Regions from separate parts of the Streptomyces sp. NBC_01433 genome, predicted to be linked through region 2. Evidence: riboswitches for the same ligand, from Rfam matches in the RefSeq annotation. Region 2 holds a riboswitch; the other holds the start of a gene.
What was found. Region 2 has a riboswitch for cyclic di-AMP ahead of OG413_RS26320 (C40 family peptidase). Riboswitches for the same ligand answer to the same signal wherever they lie in the genome.
Positions count from the first base shown of each region.

Region 1: another riboswitch for cyclic di-AMP. It lies ahead of OG413_RS30360 (LysM peptidoglycan-binding domain-containing protein); the one in region 2 lies ahead of OG413_RS26320 (C40 family peptidase).

Region 1 is NZ_JAPEPM010000002.1:629,470-636,451, reverse strand. Features, by position in the region: gene OG413_RS30370 (SpoIIE family protein phosphatase) at 1-770, shown strand, start outside; gene OG413_RS30365 (FAD-dependent oxidoreductase) at 804-2,240, opposite strand; cyclic di-AMP (ydaO/yuaA leader) riboswitch at 2,697-2,883, shown strand; gene OG413_RS30360 (LysM peptidoglycan-binding domain-containing protein) at 2,888-3,796, shown strand; gene OG413_RS30355 (GMC oxidoreductase) at 3,982-5,625, shown strand; gene OG413_RS30350 (carboxymuconolactone decarboxylase family protein) at 5,606-6,106, opposite strand; gene OG413_RS30345 (dihydrodipicolinate reductase) at 6,103-6,982, opposite strand, start outside.
Region 2 is NZ_JAPEPM010000001.1:5,862,854-5,869,835, forward strand. Features, by position in the region: gene OG413_RS26290 (8-amino-7-oxononanoate synthase) at 134-1,294, shown strand; gene OG413_RS26295 (DUF397 domain-containing protein) at 1,287-1,493, opposite strand; gene OG413_RS26300 (helix-turn-helix transcriptional regulator) at 1,580-2,437, opposite strand; gene OG413_RS26305 (ATP-binding protein) at 2,674-3,105, shown strand; gene OG413_RS26310 (LysR family transcriptional regulator) at 3,127-4,044, opposite strand; gene OG413_RS26315 (LysE family translocator) at 4,117-4,758, shown strand; gene OG413_RS26320 (C40 family peptidase) at 4,777-5,247, opposite strand; cyclic di-AMP (ydaO/yuaA leader) riboswitch at 5,251-5,437, opposite strand; gene OG413_RS26325 (hypothetical protein) at 5,915-6,223, opposite strand; gene OG413_RS26330 (ATP-dependent Clp protease proteolytic subunit) at 6,231-6,866, opposite strand.

The DNA of each region.
Region 1 (6,982 bases), on a different contig from region 2:
TGGCGGGGCTCATCGCACAGGCCCTCCAGCGGGCCCAGCGGTACGACAGCGAGGCGGCGCTGGCCCGGGGCCTGCAGGACGCCCTGCTGCCGCACCGGCTGCCCGAGATCGAAGGCGTCGGCACGGCCGCCCGGTACCTCTCCGGCACGCAGGGCATGGATGTCGGCGGCGACTGGTACGACGTCATCGAGACCGGCCGCGGTCTCGCCCTGGTCATCGGCGACGTACAGGGACACGGTGTGGCAGCCGCCGCGACCATGGGTCAACTGCGCAGCGCCGTACGCGCCTTCGCCCTCGGCGCACGTGATCCGCAGGAGGTGATGAGCGGTACCAACAGGCTGCTCATCGATCTCGACCCCGGCCAGTTCGCCAGTTGCTGCTACGTCGTCCTCGACCCCGTCACCGGTGTCGTCCAGGCGGTGCGGGCGGGGCATCCGCAGCCCGTGCTGCGCCATCCCGACGGCACGACGGAGGTCCTGGACCTCGTCGGAGGTGTCGTCCTCGGCATCGACAGCGAGGCGGTCTACCCGGTCACCGAATTCCGGCTCGACCCCGGGGCGATGCTGGCCCTGTTCACCGACGGGCTCATCGAGCGCGCGGGGACCGACATCGACGAGGGCATCGAGCGACTGCGGAGCGGCATCGCCGCGCTCGGCTCGGCGTCGCTCGGCGACATCGCGGACCGAGTGATCGAGGAGGCCGGGCAGGCCGACGACCGGCCCGACGACATCGCGCTGCTGCTCGCCTCCCGCTGGACGGCGGCGGACTGAGCCGCCACCGTCCAGGGGTGCGGAGCCGACCGGTCAGGAAACGGCGGGAGCGTCCGCCGTACCGGAAGTACCGGAAGTACCGGAAGCATCCGACGTACCCGACGTATCGGAAGCGCCGGACGCGTCCAGCATCGCGGAGCGGTCCACGACCTTGATCCGCTCGCGGCCCTCGGCCGCACCCAGCGCCTGCTCGTGCGCGTCCAGGCGGTGCCAGCCCTCACGGGTGGTGTAGCGGACACCGCGCTCGTCGAGGAAGGCGACGACGGCGTCCGGATCCGGCTGCGCCGGGGCGGGCAGCCGGCCCTCGGCGCGGTCCTCCAGCAGGCAGGCGACCGTCTCGTTGGCGTCACCCTTGGTGTGCCCGATCAGGCCGATCGGACCACGCTTGATCCAGCCGGTGACGTACACGGACGTCATCGGCTCCTCACCGGCGATGACGCGTCCGGCGGCGTGCGGGACGGTGCCGGAGGACACGTCGAAGGGGAGCTTCGCGAGCTCCTGCGAGTAGTAGCCGACCGCGCGGTAGACGCTCTGCACGTCCCAGTCGGTGAACTCGCCGGTGCCCCGGACATTGCCCGTGCCGTCCAGCTCGGTCCGCTCGGTCCGCAGACCCGCCACGCGGCCGTCCTCGCCCAGGACCTCGACCGGCGACTCGAAGAAGTGCAGGAAGAGCTTGTGCGGCCGGTCGCCGACGTCGCGGATCGCCCAGTTCTCCAGCGTGGAGGCGACCATGTTGGCCTGCTTGTTGCCCCGCCGGGTCTCGATGGACCCCGCGTCGTAGTCGATGTCCTCGGGATTGACGATGACCTCGATGTTGGGCGAGTGGTCCAGCTCCCGCAGTTCCATCGGGCTGAACTTCGCCTGGGCCGGACCGCGGCGGCCGAAGACATGCACTTCGAGTGCCTTGTTGGCCTTGAGGCCCTCGTACACGTTGGCCGGGATCTCCGTCGGCAGCAGCTCGTCGGCCTTCTTGGCGAGTATGCGCGCCACGTCCAGGGCGACGTTCCCGACGCCCAGTACGGCGACCTTCTCCGCCGTCAGCGGCCAGCCGCGGGGTACCTCGGGGTGCCCGTCGTACCAGGAGACGAAGTCGGCCGCTCCGTAGGAGCCGTCCAGCTCGATCCCGGGGAGGCCGAGCGCGCGGTCGGCGTCGGCGCCGGTGGAGAAGATCACGGCGTCGTAGAAGGACCGCAGCTCGTCCAGCCCGATGTCATGGGGGTAGTCGACGTTGCCGAACAGCCGCAGCTGAGGCTTGTCCAGTACCTGGTGGAGCGCCTTGACGATGCCCTTGATCCGCGGGTGGTCCGGGGCCACGCCGTAGCGGATCAGGCCGAAGGGGGCGGGCATGCGCTCGAACAGGTCGATCGATACGCCCGGGTCCTGTGCGGCTTCGGATTTGAGCAGCGCGTCCGCTGCGTAGATCCCGGCGGGACCGGCTCCGACGATGGCGACGCGGACGGGGCGTGTCATGGCGTGTTGTTCCTTAGGGCGGGCGACGCGGGCAGGGGGTGGCAAGCCGCGGAAGTAAGGCTTGGCTTACCAGTCTCCACCGCACACGTTAAGCCCTGCCCCGGCCGGACCTCGGGCCGGGGTCGTGTGAAGCCCATCAGCCCGCCCCAAGATGCCCGAATTCGGCAATATGGGCGATTTTCCAGAATTGGGCTTTTCGCTCGGGAGGGCCGTCCGGGCGATATGTGATCTTCGAGGCGTGGAGCAAAACGACCTTTTCGGACTCAGTGGCGAGAGTCACGTTCCGGACCCCTGACGGCGTGACGCGTCGCCCGGTTCCCTTCTGTGCCGGGAAATTTGACTTCGCGCTGTGGGATTGCTGACGGGCATTTCCATGAATTGATCTTGCGGAAGAATTGCGATCAAGAATTCGGGGCTTGTTCTGCTCGGCCTTTCTCGCCTACGGTCACCGTCAATCCGGATGGAACGCCTAATCCTGCCGCCGTCCGGCAATCGGACCTACTTACGTACGGCAGGAGCGGGGGACCCAGGTAAGCCGCCGATCCGGTATCCGGCTCGGCTCGGGGTGAAGTCGCATTCGCGTGCGACCAGGCAACTCCAGCCTGAACCCGACAGCTCACCTCGTAGGCGACGGAGAGGAATTCACCATGCCCTCAATGGGTAAGCACCGTCGTTTCAAGGCCACTTCGCTGACCCGCGGCATCATCGCCGTGGGCGCGGGCGGAGCCGCACTCGTACTTCCGCTGGCCGGTGCGACCGTCGCCTCGGCGGCGCCCGCGCAATCCGCCGCCGCCGAAAAGGCTCCTACTGCCGTATCCGCCAAGGAAATTGCCGTCGGTAAGGGCACGGTCACGACTCATTCCGTGATCGCGGGTGATTCCCTTTCCAAGATCGCCCGTGCCTATTCCCTCGGTGGCGGCTGGCAGAAGCTGTACGAGGACAACCGGGACGCCGTCGGTGGCAACCCCGACCTGATTCACCCCGGTCTGAAGCTGTCGGTCGGCGCCACGTCCCAAGCCGGGTCCAAGTCCTCTGACGTGTCGTCGGACCGGGGTGCGGGTGGCGACCGTGCCGACCGCTCCGAGCGGACCGCCGCGCCGCAGGCCGCGAAGGGTGCCACCGGCACCGCCGCCACGACCGAGGCGAACGACGCCACCGGCACCGCGAACGGCGTCGCCGACGTCACGACCGACGCCGACACCACCACCGTCCCCGCCGAGCAGCCCGCGACGTACACGGACGATCTCGACGGCTGGATCAAGGAGTCGCTGGCCGTCATGGCCCAGCACGGCATCCCCGGCAGCTACGACGGCATCCACCGCAACATCATGCGCGAGTCGTCGGGCAACCCGCAGGTCGTCAACAACTGGGACTCGAACGCCGCCGCCGGAATCCCGTCCAAGGGACTCCTCCAGGTCATCGACCCGACCTTCCAGGCGTACCACGTGCCCGGTACGTCGATGGACAGCCTCGACCCGGTCGCCAACATCACCGCCGCGTGCAACTACGCCGCCGACAAGTACGGCTCGATCGACAACGTGTTCGGGGCCTACTGATACCTGGCAGTGCCGGTAGCGAGAAGAACCGATGGGCGGTGAAGGGGCTTCAGGCCCCTTCACCGCCCATCGGCGATTGCGGATCATGCCGGGCATCCGGTGCAAGTTACCTACAGGTATGTAGTGACTTACCACGCGATCGACAGTAGAACCTGTTGCACTCTGTCGAGAGTGAGGGAAGTCACATGAGTGACGCTACCATGCAGAATGCGGGATCCAAGAGGGTCTCGCGCCGAAGATTCATCACAGGAACAGGTTCTCTTCTCGGAGCCGTGGCCCTTACTGGACACCCGGCCGCGGCGCGGGCGGCGACCGCGGCCGTGCCCGCTCCGATCGACCCCGGCGTCCATGTGCCGGTCCTGGTGATCGGCACCGGGTACGGCGGTTCCGTCGCCGCCCTGCGCCTCGCCGAAGCGGGCGTCGATGTGCACATGATCGAGATGGGGATGGCCTGGGACACCCCGGGCCCGGACGGCAGGATCTTCGCCAACACGACGAGCCCGGACTACCGTTCCTACTGGCTGCGCACCAAGACGAAGCAGCCGCTCAGCAACTTCCTCGGCTTCCCGATCGACAGGAACGTCCCGCGATACACCGGGATCCTGGACGCCGAGGAGTTCGCCGGCATCACGGTCTACCAGGGCCGCGGTGTCGGTGGCGGTTCGCTGGTCAACGGCGGTATGGCGGTCACGCCCAGGCGGGAGAACTTCGGCGCCATCCTCCCTTCGGTGAACGCCGACGAGATGTACGGCACGTACTACCCGCGCGCCAACGCCGGGCTCGGGGTCGGCACCATCGACCCGGCCTGGTTCGACACCGCCGACTGCTACCGATACGCCCGGGTCGGCCGCAAGCACGCGGAGCGGTCCGGTTTTCCGTTCGTCTTCGTGCCCGCCGTGTACGACTGGGACTACATGAAGCAGGAGGTGGCCGGAACCGTCCCCAAGTCGGCGCTGGACGGCGAGATCCTCTACGGGAACAACTACGGCAAGAAGTCGCTGCAGAAGACCTACCTCGACCGGGTCAGGGCCACCGGCAGGGTCACCATCTCCCCGCTGCACAAGGTCACCTCGGTCGCCCCCGCGGCCACCGGCGGTTACACCGTCCTCATCGACCGGATCGACACCTCGGGCAACACCGCCGAGACCAAGTCCGTGACCGCGGACAAGGTGTTCTTCGCCGCGGGCAGCGTCGGCACCAGCAAACTGCTGGTCGCGCTGAAGGCCACCGGAGCGCTGCCCCGGCTGAACGGCGAGATCGGCAAGGGCTGGGGCGACAACGGCAACGTCATGTGCGGCCGCGCCAACCACATGTGGGACTCGACGGGCAAGGTCCAGTCGGCCATTCCCACCGGCGGCATCGACAACTGGGCCGCCGGGGGAGCGTTCGCCGAGGTCGCACCGCTGCCCACCGGCATCGAGACGTACGCCTCGTTCTATCTGTCGATCACCAAGAACCCCCACCGCGCCGAGTTCGCCTGGAACGCCGCGACGGGCAGGGTCGATCTGAGCTGGCAGACCGCCTGGAAGCAGCCGTCCATCGATGCCGCCAGGACCATCTTCGACAAGATCAACAAAAAGGAGGGGACGATCTACCGGACCGATCTGTTCGGCGTCTACAAGATCTGGGGCGATCACCTCACGTACCACCCGCTCGGCGGCGCGGTGCTGGACAAGGCCACCGACAACTACGGCCGCCTGCGCGGCTACGCGGGGCTCTACGTCATCGACGGCTCGCTGATCCCCGGCAACACCAGCGTCAACCCGTTCGTCACCATCACGGCGCTCGCCGAACGGAACATCGAAGAGATCATCGCGACTGATCTGTGACCGCATGGCTGGGCAGCGCGCACACCGTGTCGAGGCCCAGTACATGGTTGAGCCGGCCGAACGCCAGCCAGGAGCCGATGCTCATGCTCAGCTCCACGATCTCCAGCTGACTGTAGGCCGCGCTCATCCGGGTCCAGAACTCCTCGTCGAGGCCGTGGTGATCCAGGGAGTACCGCTCGGCGTACTCCGCGGCCAGCCGGGTCCGCACATCGAAGACATCGGCGGTACGCCACTGGGTCACCGCGTCGGCGAACGTGTCCTCGACCGTCTCCCCGTCCCGTTCGGTGCGCCAGTCCAGGCAGAACGCGCACCCGTTGATCTGCGCGATCCGCAGCCGGGCGGCCTCGAACTCGCGCAGGCCCAGGGTCGTGTGGGCGTACACCGACATGGAGAAATTCGCGGCGGCGATGCCGATCCCGGGGACCATCTCGCCCCATACGTACGCGATGGCGTCCTTGCCTTCGGGGATGTCGATGTTCATCGTGGTCTCCTTCCGAGTCTGCCGACTGCGGGGCGCAGCGGGACGTCGAGTGCGTCGTACAGTCCGGGTTTCGCCGCCACGAGCCAGTCGACGGCACTCACGAGGCGGCCGACCGCGGTGGCGTTCCCGCCCGCCGACCGGTTCTCGCCCTCGTCGGTGGCCTCGACCGTGACCTCGATGCGCGGGCGGCCCTCGATGACCACCCGGTGCGCGCCGTCGCCGTCGGGCGGGCTCGGCCAGTGCGGTGCGCAGGAGGGGTGGATGCGGGTGATGTGTTCGATGACGATGCGGGGCTTCCCCTCGACGATGCCCTGTACCTCGAACCGCACCGCGCCCTGCGTACCGGCCTCGAACGCGCCCATCGTCCTGGTGCTCACCGCGGTCTCCAGCGGGCACCGCTCCAACGTCTCGCGAATCCCGTCCAGTTCGACACCGAGCGCCCTGGCCATCAGGCGTATCTGCCCGCCCCACACCATCGTGGGGACCGTCGGGGCGAGCATCAGCGGTTCGAAGTCCATCGGCCGGCCCATGCCGATCAGGTCGCGGACCGAGTCCTCCTGGTCGTACGTGGAGTAGTCGAAGATCTCCTGGCAGCGGATCACGTCCACGGTGGTGCCGAGGCCGCTGATCAGCAGGGGCAGCACATCGTTGCCCCAGCCGGGGTCGACGCCGGAGACGAACAGTGAGCCGCCGCCGTCCGCGATGGCGGCCAGTACCGGTTCCCGCAGCTCCGCGGGGGCGTTGAGCTGGTCGTAGAGCGCGTACAGCGCGGGGGTGACGACCACGGCACCGGCCCGGATCGCCCGGCAGATGTCGTCGAGGGCCTCGTCGGGGCGGATGTCGCCCGACGCCGCGTACACCACCGCCCGCGGACCG
Region 2 (6,982 bases):
CTGGCCTACGGCGGGGTCTCCGGCCAAGGAGGAACCAGACAGGAGAGCCGGGTGAGCGTGTGTGTATTGCCACACCCTGACCTGCTGCGCACCCGGCTAGGGTCTGTGAGCTGCCTACAAAAGGGACCGCCTCATGTCCTTCGCCCCGTTCGACTGGATCGACGACGAGGCCCGCCGCCGCGCCGCCGCCGGACTCGTCCGCACGCTCCGCCCGCGGCCCGCCGAACCGGACGTCCTCGACCTCGCGAGCAATGACTATCTCGGCCTCACCCGGCACCCCGAGGTCACCGCCGCCGCCGCCGGAGCGGCGCACCGCTGGGGCGCGGGTGCCACCGGTTCGCGGCTGGTCACCGGATCCACCGCGCTGCACGCCGAACTCGAACGCGAGCTGGCCGATTTCTGCGGCTTCGAAGCGGCCCTGGTGCTCTCCTCCGGATACGCGGCCAACCTCGCGGCCCTTACCGCGCTGTCCGCCCGTGGCTCGCTGATCGTCTCCGACGCGGGCAACCACGCCTCGATCGTGGACGGTTGCCGCCTCTCCCGGGCCGAGACCGCCATCGTTCCGCACGCGGACCCCGAGGCGGTGAGCAAGGCGCTGCACACGCACGGCGGGCGGGCCCTCGCCGTGACCGACTCGGTCTTCTCGGTCGACGGCGACGCCGCCCCGCTGCCCGCGCTCGCCGACGCCTGTCGCGCCGAGGGCGCCGCACTGCTCGTCGACGACGCGCACGGTCTGGGTGTGCTCGGGGACGGCGGACGCGGCGCGCTCGCCGCCGCCGGACTCGCGGGCGGCGAAGACATCGTCGCCACGCTCACCCTCTCCAAGTCCCTGGGCAGCCAGGGCGGAGCGGTTCTCGGTCCGGCCCGGGTCATCGACCACCTGGTCAACACGGCCCGTACGTTCATCTTCGACACCGGACTCGCTCCGGCGGCGGCGGGCGGAGCCCTCGGCGCGCTGAGACTGCTGGGCCGGGAACCGGAACGCGCGGACCGGGCCCGAGCGGTCGCCGCCGCCCTGTACGAACGGCTGACCGAAGCCGGACTGACCGCCGTCCGGCCCGACGCCGCGGTGGTCTCCGTGCGCGCGCCCTCCGCGGACGCGGCGGTGCGTTGGGCGGCCGACTGCCGCGCGGCCGGGCTGATGGTGGGATGTTTCCGTCCGCCGTCGGTGCCGGACGGCATCTCCCGTCTTCGGCTGACCGCGCGGGCCGACCTCACCCAGGAGCAGATCACGACCGCGGTGGACACGGTCGTACGCACCGCTCCCCGGGCGGAGGCTGTCCCGGTCAGCTGACCGGGCGGTCGTGCAGCCCTGTGACGAACGACGTCCAGGCTGTCGCGGAGAAGCGCAGCGCCGGCCGGCCCACGTCCTTGGAGTCCCGTACGGCCAGCTGCTCACCGTTGAGCGGCGCGGTCTCCACGCAGTTGTTCATTCCGGTACTGCGGCTGCTGCGGCGCCACCGTAACGCGGGCTGTGCAAGGCGGTCGGACATGATGCACCCCTCGGGCAGTCGGAAGGTCCAAGGGGGAGCCCGGCGGGTCCGGCCCGACAGCCCGGCAGGTCCTGCCCGATCTCCCCCTAGTCGCCGCGGTTGACCGCGGCGATGAGGTCCAACGAACGCTCCGGCGACAGCGCGTGAGCCTGCAAGGTGCGGAAGGCCGAGCTGTACGCCTCAAGGTCTTCTTTCCGCTCCAGATAGAGGCTACTCGTCAAATGGTCAAGAACGACCACATCCAGATCAGAAATGTTCGGAAAGGAGAAAATAACGAAAGGACCTGTGAGCCCGATGTAGCCGCCGACGTTGAACGGCAGTAACTGGAGTTGTACGTGCGGTAATTGGGCCACACGTGTCAGATGGGTCAGCTGGTCCTTCATCACCTCGGGCCCGCCCACCTCGCGCCGCAGTACCGCCTCGTCGAGCACGGCGGTGAAATGCAGTGGCGTTTTCGCCCACAGAACCCGCTGGCGGGTCAGCCGCACCTCCACCAGCGAATCCAGCTGCCCGGCCGGCAGCCCGTCCAGCGACGCCCGGGTCACGGCACGTGCGTACTCGGCGGTCTGGAGCAGTCCGGGCACCACCGACGTCTCCAGCGTCCGCGCGGTCCTCGCCTGGGACTCCAGGCTGATGAAGTCGCGGTACTGGGGCGGGATCAGGCCCCGGTACGCGTGCCACCACCCCGTACCGCCGCCACCCGCCGAACCGGCGAGCACTTCGAGGAGAGCGCGCAGCTGCGTGTCGCGTACGCCGTAGGCGTCCAGCAGCCGGGTCACATCGGCAGGACTCACCCCGCTCGCGCCGGTCTCGATACGGCTCACCTTCGACTGGTGCCAGCCGAGCAGGCGCGCCGCGTCCCGGCTGGTCAGCCCGGACGAATGGCGAAGACCGCGCAACTCCTCGCCCAGCTTGCGTCGGCGTACCACGGGGCCGTGCTGCATGCCGGCCTCCTTCCGCTCATACAGGGAGAGCCGGCCCGCACCGGGGTCCGGCCCGCAGAGAGGTCAGTGTGCCGCGCGTTCGAGCCCCGCCGGAGCAGAGTTCACCGCTTCGAGCGACAGATATATGCATATCTTGGTCGATCGTCGTTACAGAGGGCAGCATCAGTGGCAATCTGGCGCGAAGCACAATCCTGGCCGATCGCGGGTCGGCCGGGGCGGGAAGGGACGGCGTCGCCATGGCAGACCATCAGGAAGCAACCGTCACTCTGCCGAGCGATCCGGTATCGGTCTCCTCGGCCCGCAGGTACGTCGCCCGGACGCTGGCCGAGTGGGGCATGTCCGACGGCACCGAGCTCGCCGACACCATCCGGCTGATCGTCTCGGAGCTCGCCACCAACGCCGTGCAGCACACGTTCGGGCAGTCGCCCACCTTCACGGTGGACCTCCGGCTGGACCGGGAAGAAGAACTGCACCTGGGGGTGACGGACAGTCACCCCCGCTGGCCCCAACGGCTGCCTGCCGCCGTGCAGCAGGACAACGGACGCGGCATGGTGATCATCCGGGCCCTGGCCAAGGAGTTCGGAGGACGGCTCACCGTCACTCCCACCGCGGAGGGCGGCAAGACCGTCTGGATCGCCCTGCCCTGGACGCTCCCGGTCCAGGGCTGACCCCGGCCGGTCGCCGCCGTCCTAACGCGCCGCGGCACCGCGGCCGAAACCGCTGCGCATCAGTGCCATCAGGGTCGACGCCGCGGCGCTCGCCCGGTCGCCCCGGTGCGCGACGGAGATCGTCCGCCGGAAGGCCGCGGGCTCCAGCCGTCGCACCGACAGCGGGGTCGGGGACATGGCGGCGACCATCTCCGGCACCACGGCCACCCCGAGCCCCGCGCTCACCAACGCGCACACCAGGGCGTAGCCGGGCGACTCGCACACCACGGCAGGGCTGGCCCCGGCCTCCGCCAGAGCTCGCTCCACCCCGCGCCGGGGCGGATGCGTGGGTGCGCTGCTGATCAGCGGCCGGCCCGCCAGCTCCGCGACGGGCAGCCGGCCCGTGCCCTCGGACAGCATGTGGCCGACCGCGGTGATCAGGACCAGCTCCTCGACCAGCAGAGGCTCGATGGTGACGCCTGCGGGAGGCGGATCGGCGGCCGCCGGTTCGTACGTGTGGGTCAGGGCGAGATCGACCTCCCCGGCGGCCACCGCCGCGACCGTGCCGGGCGGCTCGTAGTCGGTCACCGCCAGCTCGACATCGGGGTGGGCGCGCCGGAACGCGCTCAGGACAGGCGGCAGCAGATGGATTCCGGCCGTGGTGAACGTGCCGACCCGCAGCCGCCCGCCGGAGAGCCCCGCGAGCTGGGCCAGCTCGTGCCGCGCCTGGTCAAGCTCGTCCAGGACCCGTCTGGCCCGGCCCGCCAGTAGCTCACCGGCGGACGTGAGCCGGGCGCCACGATGGTGGCGTACCAGGAGCGCCGCACCGGCCTCGCGCTCCAGCTTGGCCAGCTGCTGGGAGAGGGCGGGCGCGGTGTAGCCCAGGCGGGCCGCGGCCCGAGTGATCGATCCGGCCTCGGCGACCGCCACCAGCGCCGCGAGCCGTGTCGGGTCGTACATTAAGCGTTCCTTTTGGCAGACCCAGAAGATTGCAAGTACACGCTAAAGGCTACTTCGGGCCAGGGTGTACGCATGGACGCACAATTGCTCGCCTTCACGGGAGTCGCCGCAGGCATGGTCGCGCTGCCCGGCGCCGACTTCACCGTCGTCGTACGCAACGCGCTGGCCTCACGCCGTGCCGGGGTGGCCACCGCCCTGGGAGTCGCCGGGGGACTGCTGGTGCACACCGCGCTGGCCGTGGCGGGGCTGGCCGCGGTGCTGGTGACGATGCCCGTGCTCTTCCGCACCGTCCAGCTGCTCGGCGGGGCGTATGTGCTCTATCTCGGTCTGAGCGCCCTGTACGCGGTACGGCGACGGCCCGCGGCGACCGACGGGGTACCGGCACAGGCGCCGGGCCCCGCGCCGAAGGAGCTCGGCCGCTCACTGCGCCAGGGCTTCCTGACCAACGCGCTGAACCCCAAGGCGCCGGTGCTCTTCCTCAGCCTGCTGCCCCAGTTCGTCCCCGACGGGCAGCCGCCGTTGCCCAGGACCCTGCTGCTCGCCGCTGTCGTCGTGGTGCTGGCGCTCGTCTGGTTCCCGGCCGTGGCCCTGCTGGTGGACCGGTTGGGCCGGTGGCTGCGCCGGCCGCGTACCGCCCGTGCGATCGAGGGCGGCAGCGGCGCGGCGCTCACCGCACTGGGGCTCGCGCTGGTGACCGGACCACTGCTGCGCTGAAGCGGTTCCGGCCGGGGATCAGCGGACCCGTCCGTACCAGACGCTGTTCGACCAGATCTTCTCCAGGCGGACCAGCGACCCGGTCTTGGGGGAGTGCCAGATCTTCCCCTTACCCGCGTAGATGCCCACGTGGTACACGCTTCGGCCGGAGTGGAAGAAGACCAGATCGCCCTTCTTCCGCTTCGAGGAGGAGATGTGGCGGGTCTTGTTGTACTGCTGCTGGGCCGTGCGGGGGAGCTTCTTGCCCGCCTTCTTGAACGAGTAGAGAGTCAGCCCCGAGCAGTCGAACCGGCGGGGGCCGGATGCTCCGTACTTGTAGGGCGATCCCTTCTTCGAGGCGGCGATCTTGAGCGCCTTCGTCGAGTGAGTGGCGGCCTCGGCATCGGTCACCAGACCCGGCGCCAGCATGGTGCTGCCGACGGCGAGAGTGAGAACCGAGGCCGTACCGACCCGGGCAAGCAGAGACGGGACATGTACCTGCGCAGTCATGCGCAACCCTTCGTCAGCCGCCTGTGAAGGATGACCTGTCGGGTTCGGGCTGGCGAAGTTGCCCGGCCGCACTTGGCGGCTTCACCCCGAGGGGCGACCGGTTGCCCGGTCGACCCGTTGTGCTCGGGTCCTCCACTCCTGCCGATCCACTTCTGTCGACCAGTCATCCGGGCAGCGGCAGGACTCGGCGTCCGCCCGGACCGCCCCGCCGCGGTGGCGGGGGCTTGTCGTCCCAGGGATCTTGACTCACGAAGTGCCGGATTTCCGAGGCGAAACAGTGATTTGTGAGGCTCATCACGACTGATCCGTTCGGGTGGACGGGGCGGATTCGAGCCCTCGGCGGCGCTGCCCGACCAGTCTCGTACCAGCGACGGAAGGACATATTCCGAGTACCGTCCACGCGCTGAGCGCAAGTTGGGGTGTCCCTCGTGAGGGGGACTGGCTACGCCGAACGAGCGAGGAAAATTGATCAATTGACCGGGCGTGTCGGCGCGGCGCGGCAGGCCCCGGCTCCGACTCCCTCACGCCCCGACCTCGGCCCCGACTCCCCTCACGGACTCCTCTCACGCCCCGACCCCGACCCCGGCCTCAGCCGCGGGGAGCGGCAGGGGCCAGGGCCGGGGTCGGGGTGTGAGAGCTGGGACCGGGGTGTGAGGCAGGGGGCGGGTCAACCCGCCGGTGGCGGGGGTACCGTGACCCGGCCCGCGCGCCGTTCCCCGTCGAGCAGGCGCAGCGCCCGTGCCAGGGTGGTCGCGTGGATCTGCGCTTCGCCCCGCTCGTGCATCAGCGCCAGCGCGTCGCGCAGTGCCGCGGCCCGGGAGGCCAGTGCCTGGGCGGCGCGGAGGGCGCCGTAGGTGTCGCTGCCGCGGGCCGGGTTGATCCGTCCCAGCTGGTCGAGGACTTCCAGGTAGCGGTCGATGAACTCCCCTTCGGCGCGGGTCAGGGCGGGGAGCGGTGGGAATTCGGGTGGCAGCATCGTCGGTTCACCTCGCGGGGTGCGGCGGCCGGGGCGGGTTGCGGTTCTCCACGACGTGGTCGACCAGCCCGTACGCCTTCGCGGCCCGTGCGTCGAGGATGGTGTCGCGCTCGATGTCGGCGGTGATCTGCTCGGTGGACCGGCCCGTGTGACGGACCAGCATGGCCGCGAGCATCTCGCGTACCCGCATCAACTCGCGTGCTTCGATTTCGAGATCGGACGGCTGGCCCTGCACCGGTTCGTTCAGCATGGGCTGACGGATGACTACCCGGGCGCCGGGCAGGGCATGTCGGCGGCCCGGTGCCCCTGCCGCCAGCAGCACGGCCGCGCTGGAGTGGGCCTGGCCGAGGCAGAAGGTCTCCACGTCGCAGGCCAGGTACTGCATCGTGTCGTAGATCGCGGCCATGGCGCTGAACGATCCGCCGGGAGAGTTGATGTACAGCGAGACGGGCCGGTCCGGTTCGGCGTATTCCAGATACATGAACTGGGCGATCAGGTCGGTGGCCGCGGTGTCGTCCACCGGGGTGCCGAGGAAGATGATCCGCTCGGAGAGCAGCTTGGAGTACGGGTCGAGAGTCCGGGTCCCGGTCGCGGTGCGCTCGGTGAACTCGGGCAGGACATAACGGGCGGCAGGTCGGATCATCGCGGTGCCTCTCCTGGGATCTGCGCAGGCCTCGGTCCGCATGCGCGCTTCAGCTGCCGCATGCCTGTAAAAAATGTACAGGACGTACAGAATGTTCGGATGGAGTCCGATCCTGG